2 regions of the Paraburkholderia sp. RL17-368-BIF-A genome follow, and region 1 is predicted to be linked to the other one. Evidence: riboswitches for the same ligand, from Rfam matches in the RefSeq annotation. Region 1 holds a riboswitch; the other holds the start of a gene.
The links. A riboswitch is a leader RNA that binds a small molecule or an ion and turns the genes downstream of it on or off. The one in region 1 is predicted to bind FMN.
Positions count from the first base shown of each region.

Region 2: it holds a riboswitch for FMN, as region 1 does, so the genes downstream of both, ribB (3,4-dihydroxy-2-butanone-4-phosphate synthase) here and P0D87_RS27745 (6,7-dimethyl-8-ribityllumazine synthase) in region 1, are expected to answer to the same signal.

Region 1 is NZ_JARESN010000022.1:10,868-19,503, forward strand. It holds gene P0D87_RS27720 (DUF2291 family protein) at 1-166, shown strand, start outside; gene P0D87_RS27725 (sugar ABC transporter ATP-binding protein) at 163-1,701, shown strand; gene P0D87_RS27730 (ABC transporter permease) at 1,722-2,804, shown strand; gene P0D87_RS27735 (FGGY-family carbohydrate kinase) at 2,839-4,308, shown strand; gene P0D87_RS27740 (glucose 1-dehydrogenase) at 4,336-5,127, shown strand; partial or broken gene P0D87_RS27745 (6,7-dimethyl-8-ribityllumazine synthase) at 5,193-5,693, opposite strand; FMN riboswitch at 5,764-5,923, opposite strand; gene P0D87_RS27750 (MBL fold metallo-hydrolase) at 6,201-7,133, shown strand; gene P0D87_RS27755 (YbhB/YbcL family Raf kinase inhibitor-like protein) at 7,320-7,898, shown strand; gene P0D87_RS27760 (ATP-binding protein) at 7,976-8,636, opposite strand, start outside.
Region 2 is NZ_JARESN010000007.1:46,160-54,795, forward strand. It holds gene P0D87_RS14020 (LysR family transcriptional regulator) at 1-291, opposite strand, end outside; gene P0D87_RS14025 (VOC family protein) at 411-809, shown strand; gene P0D87_RS14030 (MFS transporter) at 852-2,039, shown strand; gene P0D87_RS14035 (helix-turn-helix domain-containing protein) at 2,296-2,985, shown strand; FMN riboswitch at 3,101-3,285, shown strand; gene ribB (3,4-dihydroxy-2-butanone-4-phosphate synthase) at 3,440-4,156, shown strand; gene P0D87_RS14045 (HAD family hydrolase) at 4,219-4,905, opposite strand; gene P0D87_RS14050 (MIP/aquaporin family protein) at 5,058-5,771, opposite strand; gene glpK (glycerol kinase GlpK) at 5,894-7,402, opposite strand; gene glpD (glycerol-3-phosphate dehydrogenase) at 7,605-8,636, opposite strand, start outside.

The DNA.
Region 1 (8,636 bases):
GACGCGTTTCGCCGTATTCGGACAGGACCTGAACAAGCTGGTGGTCGCGCGAGCGCAAAAGTCGCTCAAGCCTAAAGTGGGCGACACGGTCGACGTAGCCGCGGTATTCAGCAGCTGGAGCGAACCGACGGGCGAAATCCGCGCAATTCCGGTGACATGGAAATGAACCAACCGCACACCATGAATCCCGCCAACGTGATCGAGACGCGCGGACTGTCGAAAGTCTATCCGGGCACCGCTGCGTTGGTCGAAGTCGACTACAAGGTGCGACGCGGCAAGGTCAATGTGTTGATCGGCGAAAACGGCGCCGGCAAATCGACGCTGATGAAGCTGCTCGCCGGTGCCGAGACGCCGACATCGGGAGAGATATGGGTCGATGAAAAGATTGCCCACATCACGGACGTGCGTACCGCCGAAAAGCACGGCATCGGCATCATCTTCCAGGAATTGAACCTCTTTCCCGATATGACCGTGGCGGAGAACATCTTCGCCGGGAACGAGTTGACGAGTTCCGGCGTAATCCGCACGAAGGACGAGAACCATCAGGCGAAAGTACTGCTTAACCGTCTGCAGATTCCAATCGACCCGCGCATGCGACTGGGCGATCTCTACGTCGGGCAACAGCAACTGGTCGAAATTGCAAAGGCGCTCTCCAAGCACATCAAGGTGCTCATCATGGACGAGCCGACTTCCGCGCTCTCGAAGACGGAAGTCGAGATTCTCTTCAAGATCATTGCGCAGCTCAAGGAAGAGGGCGTCACCGTCATTTACATCTCGCATCGTCTCGAGGAAATCATGGCGATCGGGGATTGCATTACGGTATTGCGTAATGGGCGCCTCGTCGCAGAAGACGACATCGCGAATATCGACATTCCCTGGATCATCGAAGCGATGGTCGGATCGTCGAAGAAGCGTTTCGCATTCGAGCAGCACGCAATCGGCGAGGAAGTCCTGAAGGTCAAGGACCTTGCGCTGAAGCGCTCGAATGGCATCTACGCGGTTGACCATGTTTCGTTTTCCGTCAGGGCCGGAGAAGTCATTGGAATTTACGGCTTGATGGGCGCCGGCCGCACTGAACTGCTCGAGTCTTTACTCGGCGCGCAGCCGCTGGCTCTCGGCGAAATAGAACTCGCCGGCAAGGCAATCGAAGATCTGCCAATTCCGAAACGGATCGAGGCGGGCATTGCGCTCGTACCCGAAGACAGACAGAAGCAGGGGATGGTGCAGCTCATGTCGATCCTCGAAAACATGACGCTGTCCAGTCTGTCCAGATTCACTCGCCGTCTCGCGTTCGGTGCACTGCGACGCGACCGGCAGCTCTCTGCGTCCAACGATATCGTCAAGCGCCTCGCAATCAAGGCGTCGTCGGTGGATGCGCCGATCACGTCGCTGTCGGGCGGAAACATGCAGAAGGTGGTGATCGGCAAGGCATTGCTGACGTCGCCGAAAGTACTGCTGATGGACGAGCCGACGCGGGGAATCGACGTGGGTGCAAAAGAGGACGTGTACAAGACGATCAGCGTGCTCGCGCAGTCTGGCATTGCAGTCGTGTATGCGACCTCGGAACTGGACGAGGCAATGGCTGTTTCCAATCGGGTCTTCGTGATGGCCAGCGGCAAGCTGACGGCGATCATGGAACGTGCACAGTTTGACAGCGAGCGCATCGTGCGCGCGTCAACGCCCGCGACAGCCGTAGTGTGAAGCACCTTGAGGTGGAAACCATGACTACTCAGAACAGCAGCACTCCTTCGATTCAACCGGTTCACGGCAAGCACAACCGGCAATCCGCTTACATGGCTTCGCGCATGGCGGTGAACCTGCTCAAGCTGCGAATCTTCATTGCGCTCTTTGCGATCATTATCGTGTTCTCGCTTGCAACCGAGAACTTCCTGTCGACAAGCAACATGCTGATCATGGCGAAACACGTGACTATCGTCGCGATTCTGTCGATCGGCATGACGCTCGTGATTCTGACGGGCGGCATCGACCTGTCCGTGGGTTCCATTGTCGGAATAAGCGGGATGGCGGCGGGCTATCTTCTGCTCGAAGGCGTGAAGATCGGTCATCACGTCGTGTTCTTCAACCCGTGGGGCGTGACGCTGATTGCATGCGCGCTGGGCGCGATCATCGGTGCGGTGAATGGTTATCTGATAACGGCGCTCAATGTCGCACCGTTCATTGCAACCCTCGGCATGCTGTATGTCGTACGCGGCGCAGCACTGCTCGTGAATAACGGCAGCACGTTCGCCGATCTCGGAGGCAATCCGGCTCTGGGCAATACGGGCTTCGAATTCCTCGGCAACGGCACAATTCTCGGCCTTTCCATGCCCGTGTGGATTCTCGTGATTCTTGCTGCCATCACCATTTTTGTTGCGAAGCGTACGCCGCTTGGCCGGCGCATCTATGCGATCGGCGGCAACGAGCAGGCGGCGCGCTTCTCGGGAATCCGCACCAACCGCGTGAAGCTGTTCGTGTACATGTTCTCGGGATTCTGTGCGGCGATCGTCGGACTGGTGATCACTGCGCAGTTGCAGACCGCTCACCCATTGACCGGCCAGACGTTCGAGCTGAACGCGATTGCCGCGGTCGTATTGGGAGGAACTGCGTTGATGGGTGGCCGCGGTACGGTCTTCGGTTCGGTCGTCGGCGCCTGTGTGATCAGCATTCTCGGCGACGGCATGGTGATGTGCGGCATCAGCGATTTCTGGCAGATGGTGATCAAGGGCCTCGTGATCATCTTCGCTGTCGTCATCGATCAGTTGCAGCAGCGCCTGCAAAGCCGCATGGTTTCGCTCACCGCGTGAGCGTCACGAGTTGAGCCGTCTTCTGGAAAGCAACATGCAATATGTTCTGGCAATCGATCAGGGCACGAGCGGTACGAAAGCACTCGTGTTCGATGCGGAAGGGCAGGTGCACGCTCGCGGTTTCGTGGCCGTACCGTGCACGCATCCGCGCAACGCATTCGTCGAGCAGGACCCGCAGCTGATTTATGAGTCGGTACTGCAAGCGGTTTCCATTTGCCTCGGTGAATTCAAAGGCGACCGGAAAGAGATAGCAGGTGTCGGCATCTCGAATCAGCGTGAGACGGTCGTGCTGTGGGATGACGAAGGTCGCCCGATCGTTCCGGCAGTGTCGTGGCAGTGCCAACGTTCTCTCGCGATATGCGAGCGTCTAAAGCAGGAAGGCAGGGCACAGGTCATTGCAGAGAAGACGGGACTATTGATCGACCCGTACTTTTCGGGAACGAAGCTCATCTGGCTTAACGAAAACGATGAGCGGGTGCGCGCGCATATCGCCGCCGGCACCGCTCGCTTCGGCACGGTCGATAGCTGGCTTCTGTACCGTTTGACAAACGGCGACGTGTATCGCACCGATTACACGAACGCGTCGCGAACCATGCTGTTCAATCTTGCAGGACTTGAATGGGATCGCGAACTGCTCGCCGATTTCGGTTTGCAGAAACTGCGGCTGCCTGAACTGCGCCCGTCGGCATCCGATTTCGGCGCGAGCGATTTCAACGGCATTTTCGATCGACCCATCCCGATCGTATCGATGATCGGCGATTCTCATGCGGCGGCCGTTGGCGAAGGCTGCCTCAGTCCCGGATTTGCCAAGGCAACAATGGGAACGGGCTCGTCGATCATGATGAACGTGGGTGGCAAGCCGTTGCCCGCGGACCACGGTCTCGTGTCGACGCTTTGCTTTGCCACCGAACAGCGGGTGGATTACGCGCTGGAAGGCATCGTCATTAGTGCCGGGTCAACGCCTTCGTTCCTCAAGGAAAAACTGCGCATCGTAAAGGATTTCGCGGAAGCGGAAGAGGCGTTCACGGAATATGACAACGGCGGCGTGTTTCTTATTCCGGCTTTTTCGGGAATCGGTTGCCCGCACTGGAAATATCCAGGCGGCGCGCAGATCGTCGGGCTGAATTTCTCGACGTCCTGGCAAAACGTCGTGCGCGCAGCTTATGAATCGATCGTCTATCAGATCAGGGACGTGATCGCAGTCATGGAGCGCGCTGCCGACGTCCCGTTGCGCGAACTCTTTCTCGACGGAGGACTGGTTCAACGGCCATTCCTTCTTCAATACCTGGCGGACACATTGAACCGGCCGGTGAGCACGCTGACGCTGAGCGAGATATCCGCTGCGGGCGCAGCAGCGCTTGCCGCGTTGAAGCTCGGGTTAATCAACTCGCTCGATGCCTATCGCGAGACTCGCGTGGTGGCACGACGCGTCGAACCAGGGCCAGGCGTCGAAGCGGCTGCAAGAAATCACGAGCAATGGTTGCAATGGATACGACGGCTTTAAGCTCCGTCGATTAGTGGAGATCGGCATATGGCATTCCAGCAGCGTTTCGAAAACAAGGTGGTGGTTGTCACTGGCGGCAGCCGGGGTATCGGATTGGGCATTGCCAGGCGCTTTGCGCAGGAGGGCGCGAAAGTGTGCGTGTCGGCGAATGAAAAAGCCGTGCACGACGCTGCCGCGCAGCTACGCGATTCCGGCTTCGAGGCCCTCGCCGTGCAAACCGATGTCACGAGCAAGGAACAGGTTGTCGCGCTCTACGAGGAAGTGGCGGCCACGCTAGGTGAGGTTGATGTTTCAGTCCAGAACGCGGGCGTCATTACGATCGCGAAGCTGGAAGATCTGACCGAGAAGGAATGGGACAACGTACTTGCGGTGAACACCAAAGGCGTTTTTCTGTGTTGCCAGGAAGCGGCGAGACGGATGCTGCGTGCCGGGAAAGCGGGCCGTCTGATCAATACGGCGTCGGGACAGGCCAGACAAGGTTTCGTCTATACCCCGCACTATGCAGCCAGCAAGTTTGGCGTTCTGGGCATCACGCAGAGCCTCGCGAAAGAACTGGCGCCCACGGGCATCACAGTGAACGCGTTCTGCCCCGGCATCATCGCGACTGACATGTGGTCGTATAACGACGAAGCGTGGGGCAAGCTGCTGGGCAATTACAAGCCTGGCGAACTCATGGCCGAGTGGGTCGAGAACATTCCCATGAAGCGTGCGGGTAGCGACAAGGATGTAGCAGGTCTGGTCGCGTTCCTGGCGTCCGATGACGCGTCATACATCACGGGGCAGACCGTGAACGTCGATGGCGGAATGTTCATGTCCTGAGGCCGCGTTCGCAGGTCGCGAGACACGTTGCCTCGCGACTTTCTATCGGACTCGGTCCGCGAGTCTCAGGCGGTCTGCAATAGCGAAAGCTTATTCACTGTGTCGCCGCAAGCGCGCGCCACTTCTGCGCCCTTCACGACGAAGTGCTCAGTGAAGAACTTCACATGCTCTTCGCCGTGGTGGAAGTGGTGCGGCGTCAGCACAGCAGAGAACACAGGAACACCTGTTTCGAGTTGAACCTGCATCAAGCCTGAAATGACCGCTTGAGCGACGAATTCATGGCGATAGATGCCCCCGTCGACAACAAGTCCGGCCGCAACGATGCCAGCGTATCGACCGCTCTGTGCCAGCCGTTTTGCGTGCAGCGGGATTTCGAACGCTCCGGGTACTTCATAAAGATCGATGTCGCCGCTCGCATAACCAAAGTCTTCGATGACCTTAAGGAAAGAGGTTTTGCATTGGTCGACGATGTCGCGGTGCCAGCACGCCTAGACAAAAGCGATGCGACCGCGGTTGCTGCCGGAAACGAATGCTGCTTGTGCTTCGATCGAGTGAGATGTGTTCATGGAGTTCAGCCTGTTTTGTGTGAACAGGGCGAAGAACAGCCGTCTCCCGCCAGTGCGGGCATTGTGGCTGTTCTGTTCTCTTTCATCCGGACTATACCGTCGGCCCCGGAATCCAACCGGGTCTGCTGACCTCTGTTATCGCAGCAATATCGAAACAGAGCGCTCGCGGGCTACGTCTGCAAAAGACGATTACCGCCGGTGGGGAATCGCACCCCGCCCCGAGAACGTGTTCTTGAAGAACGGTGCGTAAATTACCACGTATCCGGCAAATCTGCTGCGCCACCCGCACCACATTTCACTGCGTGCCTGCCTGAAATTGTTGCCCTCCAGGCAACATGGTGTACGCATTCGCGATGCTACTGGCGCTCGTCCTCGCTGACTACTATCTGTCACACGCTCCTTCGAAATGCAGGCAATACGGAGCGCGTGACACTCGTAGTCGTGCTCGTGAACCGCGTCGCGCGGTGCAGTGCGGCTCACCCCACTTAATCAATTGGACTATTGAACATGAGCGAAACAACTCGCAATATGCGGCCGGTTATCGCCAACGTCGGCAAAGAAGGGTCAGGCGAACTCGTGTCTTCCCGCTACGGCGTGCGCGTGGGCGACGTTGACGTCGTGCTGATCAGCGATGGCGTTCTGCCGCTGCCCACCTCCACCATGTCGACTAACGTGAGCGAAGCTGACCGCAACGAATGGTTCGATGGTCGTTTCCTGCAGCGCGATATGTTCGACTGGGCGCTAAATATTGCGCTCGTGCGCAGCGGCGACCGCCTGATTCTGATCGACTCGGGCGTGGGCGACGGTTTCGAATACTTCACGCGCGCCGGCCGCTCGGTAATGCGCCTGGAGTCGGCGGGTATCGACTTGGCTGCGATTACCGACATCGTGATCACGCATATGCATATGGACCACGTCGGCGGCCTGAACGTTGCCGGCGTCAGGGCCAAGCTGCGCCCGGACGTGCGCATTCACGTGTCGGCGAAGGAAGTAGAGTTCTGGAAAAATCCGGACTTCAGCAGGACGGTGATGCCGGAAACTGTTCCTCCGGCGCTACGCAAGGCTGCTGCGACGTTCGCGGAACTCTACCGCGAAAACATCGTGCAGTTCGATCAGACCGTGGAAGTTGCCAAGGGCGTGTCGGCGCGCGTGACGGGTGGACACACGCCGGGGCATTGCGTCGTGGACGTCGCATCGAACGGCGAAAAACTGACGTTCGTGGGCGACGCGATTTTCGAGGTCAACTTCGACCATCCCGACTGGCAAAACGGCTTCGAGCACGATCCTGAATTGGCTGCGGACGTGCGTATCGCGCTACTCAATGAAGCCGCTGAAACCGGCGCTCTGCTGGCCGCAGCGCACGTCGCGTTCCCATCCATCGGTCACGTTGCGAAGACGGACAACGGCTTCCATTTTGTGCCGGTGGTGTGGGACTACTGATCGGTGCCCGACGATCAACCATCGCCGTATAGATTGCACTGACGTTTGTCAGAAAACCGCCACGAGCGCACAAGGCTCACGGCGGTTTTTTGCAAACGGTCACTTGCCCTGGTGTGACCGCGGCAGATCAATGCGGTGCCGTTGATACCGGTTGCACGCATCTTTCATCCTTCAACGGAGCGCATCATGAGAGTGAAGAGTTTGTTGCCCGCAATTTTATGCACGTCGATGGCGCTGGCGGTCATCCCCGCGATAGCCGGCGCCGAGCCGTTCACGATCAGGGTCGACGACCTGCGTGACGGGCACTTTTCGAACGAGCAGGTGTACGGAGGTTTTGGCTGTCACGGTAACAACGTTTCGCCGCGCATTTCATGGGCTCACGTTCCGCGCGGCACGAAGAGCATTGTCGTGACCATCTTCGACCCTGATGCGCCGACTGGCGGGCTCGGCTGGACGCATTGGGAGATCGCCAATATTCCACCTTCCGAGTCGTCGCTCGAAAAAGGCGCTTCCGGCAATTCGAAGCTCTTGCCGGCAGGCGCCATTGAGACGTTGACGGACTTCGGCGAATCCAGATACGGCGGACCGTGTCCGCCTAAAGGGGAATCGCATCGATATGTCGTGACGGCGTCTGCTCTCGACGTGGCGCAGATCGATGTCGCCCCGGCGGCGAGTCCCGCAGTCGTCGCCTATCAGATGCATGGGAAAGTCATTGCTCAGGCGAAGTATGTCGCCAGATATCATCGCGCGTCGACTAACGATTAACGATTGACGCGTGCAAGAACCAGGATATCGGCAACCGTTCCTGGCAGCTCGGCTGCCGGTGGGACGGTTGCTGCATTTCAGATGCAAATCCTTTGCACGCCGTTCAATTGCACGATGCGTCGCTTATCGAGCGCAGGCTGATTGAGTTGTTCTCGTGCATAGATTCTTTCCGAAGCTGCGAGCCGATAACGAGGCAAGTCGTCCGGTCCGGGCTGGATGTGCAGCATGTGCTTTGCAACCAGACCTTCAACTACGTCTATCGCATTCGAAAGATCGCCCGTTCGGTTCGTTCCGTTCGCCACCGCCGCGAGAACGGCATCGAGCGTTGCGGGCTGTTCAAACGACGACAACCGGCGGAAAGCGGACCTCTCCTCGTCCGACAGCAGCGCGTAACTCCATCCAATCGATGCGGCGAGACTCCGATGCCTCGCAGGCGCATTGCGGCATCCCTGCCATTGAAGACGTGAGCGGGTTCCGAGCAGCGTCATGGTGCCGGCCAGTCCAAACGTCGCGACGCGCGCCGCAGCAAGTTCGATTGCAAGCGCGACGCCTTCCAGTTCGCGGCACATCTCCGAAATGGCTGCATAGCTCTTGCTGGTCTGCGGGAATCTCGCGCCCGCTTCCAGAGCGCGTTGAATGAATACCTGCACGGCGGGATAAGTATGCGCATGTTCGATCGAAATCACCTCAGGTCCCGGCGGGACTTCGAGCGCAGGCAGGCGGCAGACGTGTTCGTAT
Region 2 (8,636 bases), on a different contig from region 1:
CGACACGCGCACCTTGCCGCGCACCACGCCTTGCCCGGCCTGGAGCGCGGCCTTCGCGTCGTCCAGCGATTGCAGCGCCTGGCGGCAACAGTTCAGATAGAGACGGCCTTCGTCGGTGAGCCGCAACTGGCGGGTCGTGCGCTCGAAAAGCCGCGCCTTCAGGCCGGCTTCGAGTTTGGCGAGGCGCGCGCTCGCGGCGGCGGGCGTGAGCCCCATTTTGCGGCCCGCCGCGGACAAACTGCCTTGCTGCGCGGCCTCGACAAAGAGGCGAATGTCGCCGAGATTATCCATCGCTCGCTTCAAATGGCATTTGAAAATGCTTCAAATGCTACGCCAATTATCAAATGGCCGCCGCGCGCCGACAATTCGTTTCTCGAAAACTCATGCGGCGCTGAGCGCCGCCGGAAATCATGCAACTGGATCACGCGACCATCGTCACGGCCGATCTCGACGCGGCCCGCCGTTTCTTCGTCGATATTGCCGGCTTGACGCAAGGCGCGCGTCCGCCGTTTTCCGTCGACGGCTACTGGCTCTACGCGGACGGCCGGCCGGTCGTGCATCTGGTCGAGGCGAGCGCACCGGACCCGTCGCTACGCGCGGCGCCGCGCATCGACCATATCGCCTTCCGTCTGGAAAGCGCCGCCGAATGGCAGGCGCTGCTCGCGCGCCTGCGCGCATCCGGCGTCGTCTATCGAACGGCGCAAGTCCCGCCGATGGCCCCGCAAGAAGCCGCCATGCAGATTTTCGTGGCGCTCGCGCCGGGCGTCGTCATCGAGTTCCTGACGGCGCTGCATCACGCTCAACCGTAAAACCAACCGTAAAACTTCGAACCTGCAAGCTGGAGAACAACAATGCCGATTCCACTACTCGCGCTCGCGATCAGCGCCTTCGCGATCGGGACCACCGAGTTCGTCATCATGGGCCTGCTGCCCGAAGTCGCGCGCGATCTTGCCGTGTCGATTCCATCGGCGGGACTGCTCGTGAGCGGCTATGCGCTCGGCGTCGCGGTCGGCGCGCCGCTGCTTGCGGTCGTCACCAGCAGAATGCCGCGCAAGCTCGCGCTGCAGTTGCTGATGGGCGTGTTTATCGTCGGCAATACGCTGTGCGCGATTGCGTCGAGCTATTCGGTGCTGATGATCGCGCGCGTCGTGACCTCGTTCGCGCACGGCTCGTTCTTCGGCATCGGCGCGGTGGTGGCGGCGTCGCTCGTGCCGTCGGAAAAGCGCGCGAGCGCGATTGCGCTGATGTTCACCGGCCTCACGCTCGCGAACGTGCTCGGCGTGCCGTTCGGCACGTTCGTCGGCCAGGAGTTCGGCTGGCGCGTCGCCTTCTGGATTGTCAGCGCGTTCGGCGTGCTGTCGCTGGCGGGCGTGACGGCGCTCGTGCCGAATCGCCACGATTCCGCCCCGGCCGGTCTCGGCCATGAAGTGCGCGTGCTGAAGGACCCGCAAGTCTGGACCGCGCTCGCGATGACCGTGCTCGGCTTCGGCGGCGTGTTCGTCGTGTTCACGTATATCGCGCCGATTCTCGAGCAGGTGAGCGGCTTCTCGCCGCGCGCCGTCACGCTGATTCTCGTGCTGTTCGGCGTGGGACTGACGATCGGCAACACCGTGGGCGGCAAGCTCGCGGACCGCGCGCTGATGCCTTCGCTGATGGCGATTCTCGCGGCGCTTGCCGTCGTGATGGCGCTGTTCGCCCGCACCAGCCATTCGCAGGTGGCCGCGGCGGTCACCGTGTTCGTGTGGGGCATCGCCGCGTTCGCGACCGTGCCGCCGTTGCAGATGCGCGTGGTCGAGAAGGCGGCCAAGGCGCCGAATCTCGCGTCGACGCTGAACATCGGCGCGTTCAATGTCGGCAATGCGGGCGGCGCGTGGCTCGGCGGTCTCGTGATCGATCACGGCCATTCGCTCGATACGTTGCCGTGGGTCGCGGCGGCGGTGAGCTTGAGCGCGTTGCTGCTGACGTGGTTCGCGTCGCGTATGGATACGCCGGCGTCCGATGAAGCGCGAAGCGGCGTGCAGGTGCGCGAGCGGGCGTGAGTCCTGGCGAGGCGCGCACGCGCGGATGCCGCCGCATGCGATCAGAAGCGCCATCACAGCCGCAATCGCAATCGCGACCACAACGAAACGCGCACTGCGCTCCGCATATGAAAAATGCGCACAAGCTTTGCGAAAAGCGTCCTCCGCAATACTGATAACAGTGTGAAGATAACTTCGTTGGGCGCTGCGGGGCGCGATGCTATCTTGCTTCCACTAACTGTTTGCCCGCCGCCCGGCGGCGCTTCTGGAGGCAATCATGCATTCCCCGCTTGCTCTGGTCCGCGATCCCACGGCCGATACCGATGCGCCGCCGCGTGCCGCTGAACCTTTCGACGCGCTCGAACATCTGGTCGGCGTGAATCTCGCGCGTTTGCGCGCGGAACGTCAGTTGTCGCTCGACGCATTGGCCCGCGCGTCCGGCGTATCGCGCGCGATGCTCGCGCAAATCGAATCGGCGCGCAGCGTGCCGTCCATCAAGGTGCTGTGCAAGGTGGCCGCCGCGTTGAAGGTGTCGGTCGCGGCCTTCCTGCGACGTCACGCGACGAACGGTTTCGAGCACTTGCCGGCGGAGCGTTCGTCGCGCGTCGTCAGTTCCAACGGACGCTATTCGGCTCGCCCGCTCTATCCCGACAACGAGCCGACCGCCGCCGAATTTCACGAGCTGCGCATCGCGCCGTTGCACACGGAAGCGGGCGTGCGCCGCGCGCCTGGCACGACGGTCAATCTCGTCGTCAGCGAGGGCACGCTCGAGGTCAGCGTGCACGACCAGCGCCAGTTGCTCGCAACGGGCGACGCGATCGTATTCGACGCCGATCAGCCGCACAGCCTGCGCAATCCCGGCGACACCGAAGCGCGCGCGTTTCGCGTGACGCTGAAGGCCGAGACGCCGCCGCGCTGGGACGTGCCCGCGCAGCACGACACGTCGCGCGAGGCTGCGCCCGTTTGATCGAATGCGCCGCATGTGTGCCGGCCGGACGTGAAACCCGTCCGGGCAGTAGGGGTTGCGCTGCGGTTCGCGCGCGACTGTTGTATGCTTGGCCCGCCGGTTCGTCCGGCAATCAGTGCGTCTTCAGGGCGGGGCGAAATTCCCCACCGGCGGTATGCCGGCAGCGCGAAAGCGCAGGCCGGCGAGCCCGCGAGCGCCCGCAATAGCGCGGTTTTCAATCGACCGAAAGCCGCCGCGGGGTCAGCAGATCTGGTGAGAAGCCAGAGCCGACGGTCACAGTCCGGATGGAAGAAGATGTGCAGATAGTCATGTTCGTTTCCGTGGCGCCGCTCGCATGTCGGAGTGGTGCGCGAACGCCGCCTGCATCGCGAGGCGGCGCTGCACGGCGCGTCTTTGTCTGTTTGCAATGCCCTGAAACGTTTCTCGCCCAACTTTTGCGATGAGCGTTTCAACCATGTCCTTTGCTACTTTTCCCGCTCCTTCGACGCTTGCGCACGACGCATTCGCCGATCTCCCGCTGCTCTCCACCGAAGCCGTTCCGCCGCGTATCGCCGCCGCCTTGCAAGCCATGCGCGAAGGCCGCGCCGTCGTGCTGCAAGACGATGACGACCGCGAGAACGAGGCCGATCTGATCGTCTCCGCCGAGCGTCTTTCCGTCGAAACCATGGCGCTGCTGATTCGCGAATGCAGCGGCATCGTGTGCCTGTGTCTGACCGACGACAAGGTCCGCGCGCTCGAACTTCCGCCGATGGCCGTCCATAACGAAAGCCGTCACGGCACCGCGTTCACGGTGTCGATCGAAGCGCGCGAGGGCGTGACGACCGGCGTGTCGGCACTCGACCGGCTGACGACGATCCGCGCGGCGATTGCCGATAACGCGAAGCCTGCCGACATCGTGAGCCCCGGCCATGTGTTCCCGTTGCGCGCGATGCCGGGCGGCGTCCTGGCGCGTCGCGGACATACGGAAGGCACCGTGGACCTCGCGATTCTGGCGGGGCTCAAGCCCGCTGGCGTGCTCTGTGAATTGATGAACGCCGACGGCACGATGACGCGCGGCGCCGACGTCGAACGCTTTGCCGCAAAACACAATCTGCCGATGCTGACGATTGCGGAGCTGGCCGAGTTTCGCCTGGCGCTGACGCAGGCGCGGGAATGCGTCGAAGAGGCTTGAATTCGAGGTGAATTCAAGGCGGTGAGCGGCGTGGCGCGTGAAGTGGGCGGTTCTCTGAACCGCTACGACTGCACGTCGCCAAACTCGCCGCGCACACCTGCGTCGATTAACGCCGGCAATTCGTCCATGTGCTGCATGATCCGCGTGATGCCCATGTTGCGCAGCGCGTCCGCGTAGCCGTCGGGAATATGGCTCGCGCCGACAAACGCGATCGTCTTCATTCCCGCCGCGCGCGCCGCGTTCAAGCCCGCCACGCTGTCTTCCACGACGATGCATCGCGATGGATCGACGCCGAGCGTCTGCGCGGCGAACAGGTACACGTCGGGGAACGGCTTCGGCCGCGCGACCTGTTCCGCGCTGAACACGCGCTCGCCGAAAATCTGCTGCAATCCGGCGCGCCGCAGCGATGCGGCGACGCGCGACATGCGGCTGTTCGACACCACGGCGGCCGGCAGCGTCACACGCTGCAGCGCGTCGCGCACACCGTTGATCGGACTAAGCGACGCAGCGAGCGCGAGCTCGACGTTGTGCTCGATCGTGTTCAGAAAATCGGCCGGCAGCGTGATGCCGAAGGTGGTCTCGATGCCTTCGAGAAAGCGCGAGGTTTGCTGGCCAAACGCCGTCTTGACGATAGGTTCGAAGTCGAGGCCCGGAAACGTAGCCGAGAGCGTCTCGTGCATGACGCGGTCGGCGATGACTTCACTGTCGACGAGTACGCCGTCGCAGTCGCAGATAAGGTGGTCGATCATGCGTGGAGGAGCCGGAAAGCGGTGGCGCGCGCAGACGCCATAGCCACGAATAGCCGGCTCATGCGCGCGGTGTGAAAGCGCCATGATACGTGCTTCGGCGGCGCTTTCGCTCCATCGCATTGCGTTGCTCGCGATTCGCGAGCGCGCCGCGCTCAACGCGCGTGCAGATACAGATAAAGCCCCGCCGCTACCGCGCCGCCGACGAGCGGACCGCACACGGGAATCCACGCGTAGCGCCAGTCGCTGTCGCGCTTGCCGGGGATCGGCAGTAGCGCATGCATCAAACGCGGCGACAGATCGCGCGCGGGACTCATCGCGTAACCAGTCGGTCCGCCGAGAGAAATGCCGATGCCGAGCACGAGCAGTCCGACCGGCAGCGCGTCCAGCGCGCCGAGCCCGACTTGCGGCGAAGCGAGATACAGCACGCCGAGAATCAGCACGAACGTGGCGATCATCTCTGTCAGCAGGTTGTGCGGCACGCTGCGAATCGCGGGCGCGGTGCAGAACACGCCGAGCTTGACGTCGGCGTCGCCTTCCTTCGCGAAGTGCTGCCGATACGCGACCCACACGAGCAGTGCACCCGCCATGCCGCCGAGCATTTGCGCGGCCACATAACCGGGCACCTTGGCCCACGCGAACTTGCCCGCGAGCGCGAGGCTGATGGTCACCACCGGATTCAGGTGCGCGCCGCTGTACGAGGCCGTCACGTAGACCGCGATGAACACGGCCATCGCCCAGCCCATGACGATCACGATCAGGTCCGCGCCTTTGCCCTTGGTGCGTGCAAGCAGCACGTTGGCGACAGCGCCGTCGCCGAGCAGCACGACCAGTGCCGTGCCGATGAATTCCGCAATGTAAGGAGACATCGTTGGTTATCCGAAATATTGTTGTTAGGGAAGCCGCGAGGCGGGCGGCTTCGTTGCGGCTTTATCTCAGGTTGGCGTTAGCCCTGCAGAACGTTCACGCGTGACTAGCGCCGCGCGCAAGCTCAGGAGCTGGAGGGCGCATCGGCCCAGGCTTTGGCGGCGCGAATCGCGCGCTGCCAGCCGTCGAGGCATTCCTTCGCGTCCTCTTTGCCGAGCGCGGGCGTAAAGCGTCGATCGAGCTTCCACTGGCTTTGCAGTTCGCCGACATCTTTCCAGTAGCCGACGGCGAGCCCCGCGAGATACGCGGCGCCGAGCGCCGTGGTTTCCGACACCTTGGGACGCACCGCGTCGACGCCGAGAATGTCGGCCTGGAATTGCATCAGCAGATTGTTCGCGCATGCGCCGCCGTCTACGCGCAATTCGCCGATGCGAATGCCGGAGTCGGCCTCCATCGCCTTCAGCACGTCGAGCGATTGATACGCAATCGAATCGAGCGCCGCGCGCGCGATATGCGCGGACGTCGTGCCGCGCGTCACGCCGAACAGCGTGCCGCGAGCCCGCGCATTCCAGTGCGGCGCACCCAGGCCGGCGAACGCGGGCACCAGATACACGCCGTCGCAATGCGGCACGCCGCGTGCGAGCGTTTCGATTTCAGCCGCGTTCTTGATGATGCCGAGACCGTCGCGCAGCCATTGCACGACCGCGCCGCCGATGAAGATGCTGCCTTCGAGCGCGTAGTTGATCTGATCGCCGATTTGCCACGCAATCGTCGTGACGAGATTGTTCTTCGATTCAATTGGCTTGTCGCCGGTGTTCATCACGAGAAAGCAGCCGGTGCCGTAGGTGTTTTTCACCATGCCCGACTCCGTGCACATCTGGCCGAACAGCGCCGCATGCTGGTCGCCGGCGATGCCCGCGAGCGGAATCTTCGACGCGAACACCGTGGTCTTGGTCGGCCCATACACTTCCGACGAAGGACGCACTTCCGGCAACATGCTGCGCGGAATGTCGAGCGCGTCGAGCAGTTCATCGTCCCATTTCAGCGTGTGGATATTGAAGAGCATGGTGCGCGATGCATTCGTCACGTCGGTGACGTGCAGGCCGCCCTTGGTGAAATTCCACACGAGCCAGCTATCCACCGTGCCGAATGCGAGGCGGCCTTGCTTCGCCTTGTCGCGCGCGCCTTCCACGTTGTCGAGAATCCAGCGAATCTTGGTCGCCGAGAAATACGAGTCGATCGGCAAGCCGGTCTTCGCACGCACTCGGGCTTCGAGTCCCTGCTCCTTGAGCTGGTCGCAGAAGTCGGCGGTGCGGCGGTCCTGCCAGACGATCGCGTTGTAGATCGGATGCCCGGTTTCGCGGTCCCACACGATCGTCGTTTCGCGCTGATTCGTGATGCCGATGGCGGCAATCGACGTGCCGTTCATGCCGGCGCGCGTGACGGCTTCGGCGGCGACGCCCGCCTGCGTCGACCAGATTTCCTGCGGATCGTGCTCGACCCAGCCCGGCCGCGGATATATCTGCTCGAACTCCTTTTGCGCCGTCGACACGACATTGCCGAAGCGGTCGAACAGCATCGCACGCGAACTGGTGGTGCCCTGGTCAAGCGCGAGGATGTACTGATCCTGCATTGTCTCTTCTCCATGCATTTTATGAGTCGCCGTGACAGCTCGAATAGCTTAAGCGGTTCAGGCAGCTCGAGCAGTTCAGGCTGCGTGCCGGCGACGGGAACGGCTTGTCGTTTCCAGCGCGCCGCAACGGAGTCCGCGCGTGCGCGTGGCCGAACGAGCCGAAGGGTAAAGCGGTTGTGTTCGGTCTTGTTCGGTTTTCTTGTTACGCGCGCTGTCGCTCGGGTTCGTGTGCGAACCATGCGTCGATGTCGCGCGTGATCGCGTCGAGCGTGCCCGGCTCGACGTGAAGGCCGAGTTTCGAGCGGCGCCAGAGGACGTCCTGCGCGCTGCGCGCCCATTCGACGTCGCGCAGATAAGTCAGCTCGGCCTCGTAAAGACCAGGCGCGAACGCGTGGCCGAGATCGGCGAGCGAATGCGCATGGCCGATCACCTTCGTCACACGCGTGCCGTAAGCGCGCGCGAGGCGATGCGCGAGATCGTCGGGCAACCATGCGTAATGCTGCTTCAGCTCGGCGAGGAAGCGCTCGAAGTTCGCATGCGCAATATCGCCGCCGGGTAACGACGCGCCGGCCGTCCACGACGGCGCACCTTTGCCGAGCGCGGCCGCGAGTTTGTCGACGGCTTCTTCCGCAAGCTTGCGGAACGTCGTGATCTTGCCGCCGAACACCGATAGCAGCGGCGCTTCGCCCGCGGGCGCGTCGAGTTCGAGCGAGTAGTCGCGCGTGACGGCCGACGGGTTGTCGGCGCCTTCTTCTTCGAGCAGCGGCCGCACGCCCGAGTAGGTCCAGCGCACGTCGGCCGGCGAAATTTTCTGCCTGAAATAGCGGTTGATGGAGTCGCACAGGTACTGCGTCTCGTCGGCGGTGATCGCGACCTGCGCGGGGTCGCCGCGATATTCGATGTCGGTCGTGCCGATCAGCGTGTAGTCGTGCTCGTACGGAATCGCGAAGATGATCCGCTTGTCCGGGTTCTGGAAAATGTACGCGTGGTCGTGCTCGAACAGCCGCCGCGTGACGATGTGGCTGCCTTTGACGAGCCGCACGCTGTGCGACGCCGCGCGGCCCAGCGCGCCTTGCAGCAGTTCGCCGACCCACGGGCCGGCGGCGTTGGCGATCGACGCGGCACGCACGTCGAGGGTCGTGCCGTCCGCGCGCCTGAGTTGCGCGCGCCATTCGCCGCCGGCGCGCACCGCGCTCAGCAGCTTCGTGCGCGTGAGAATCTTCGCGCCGTGCTC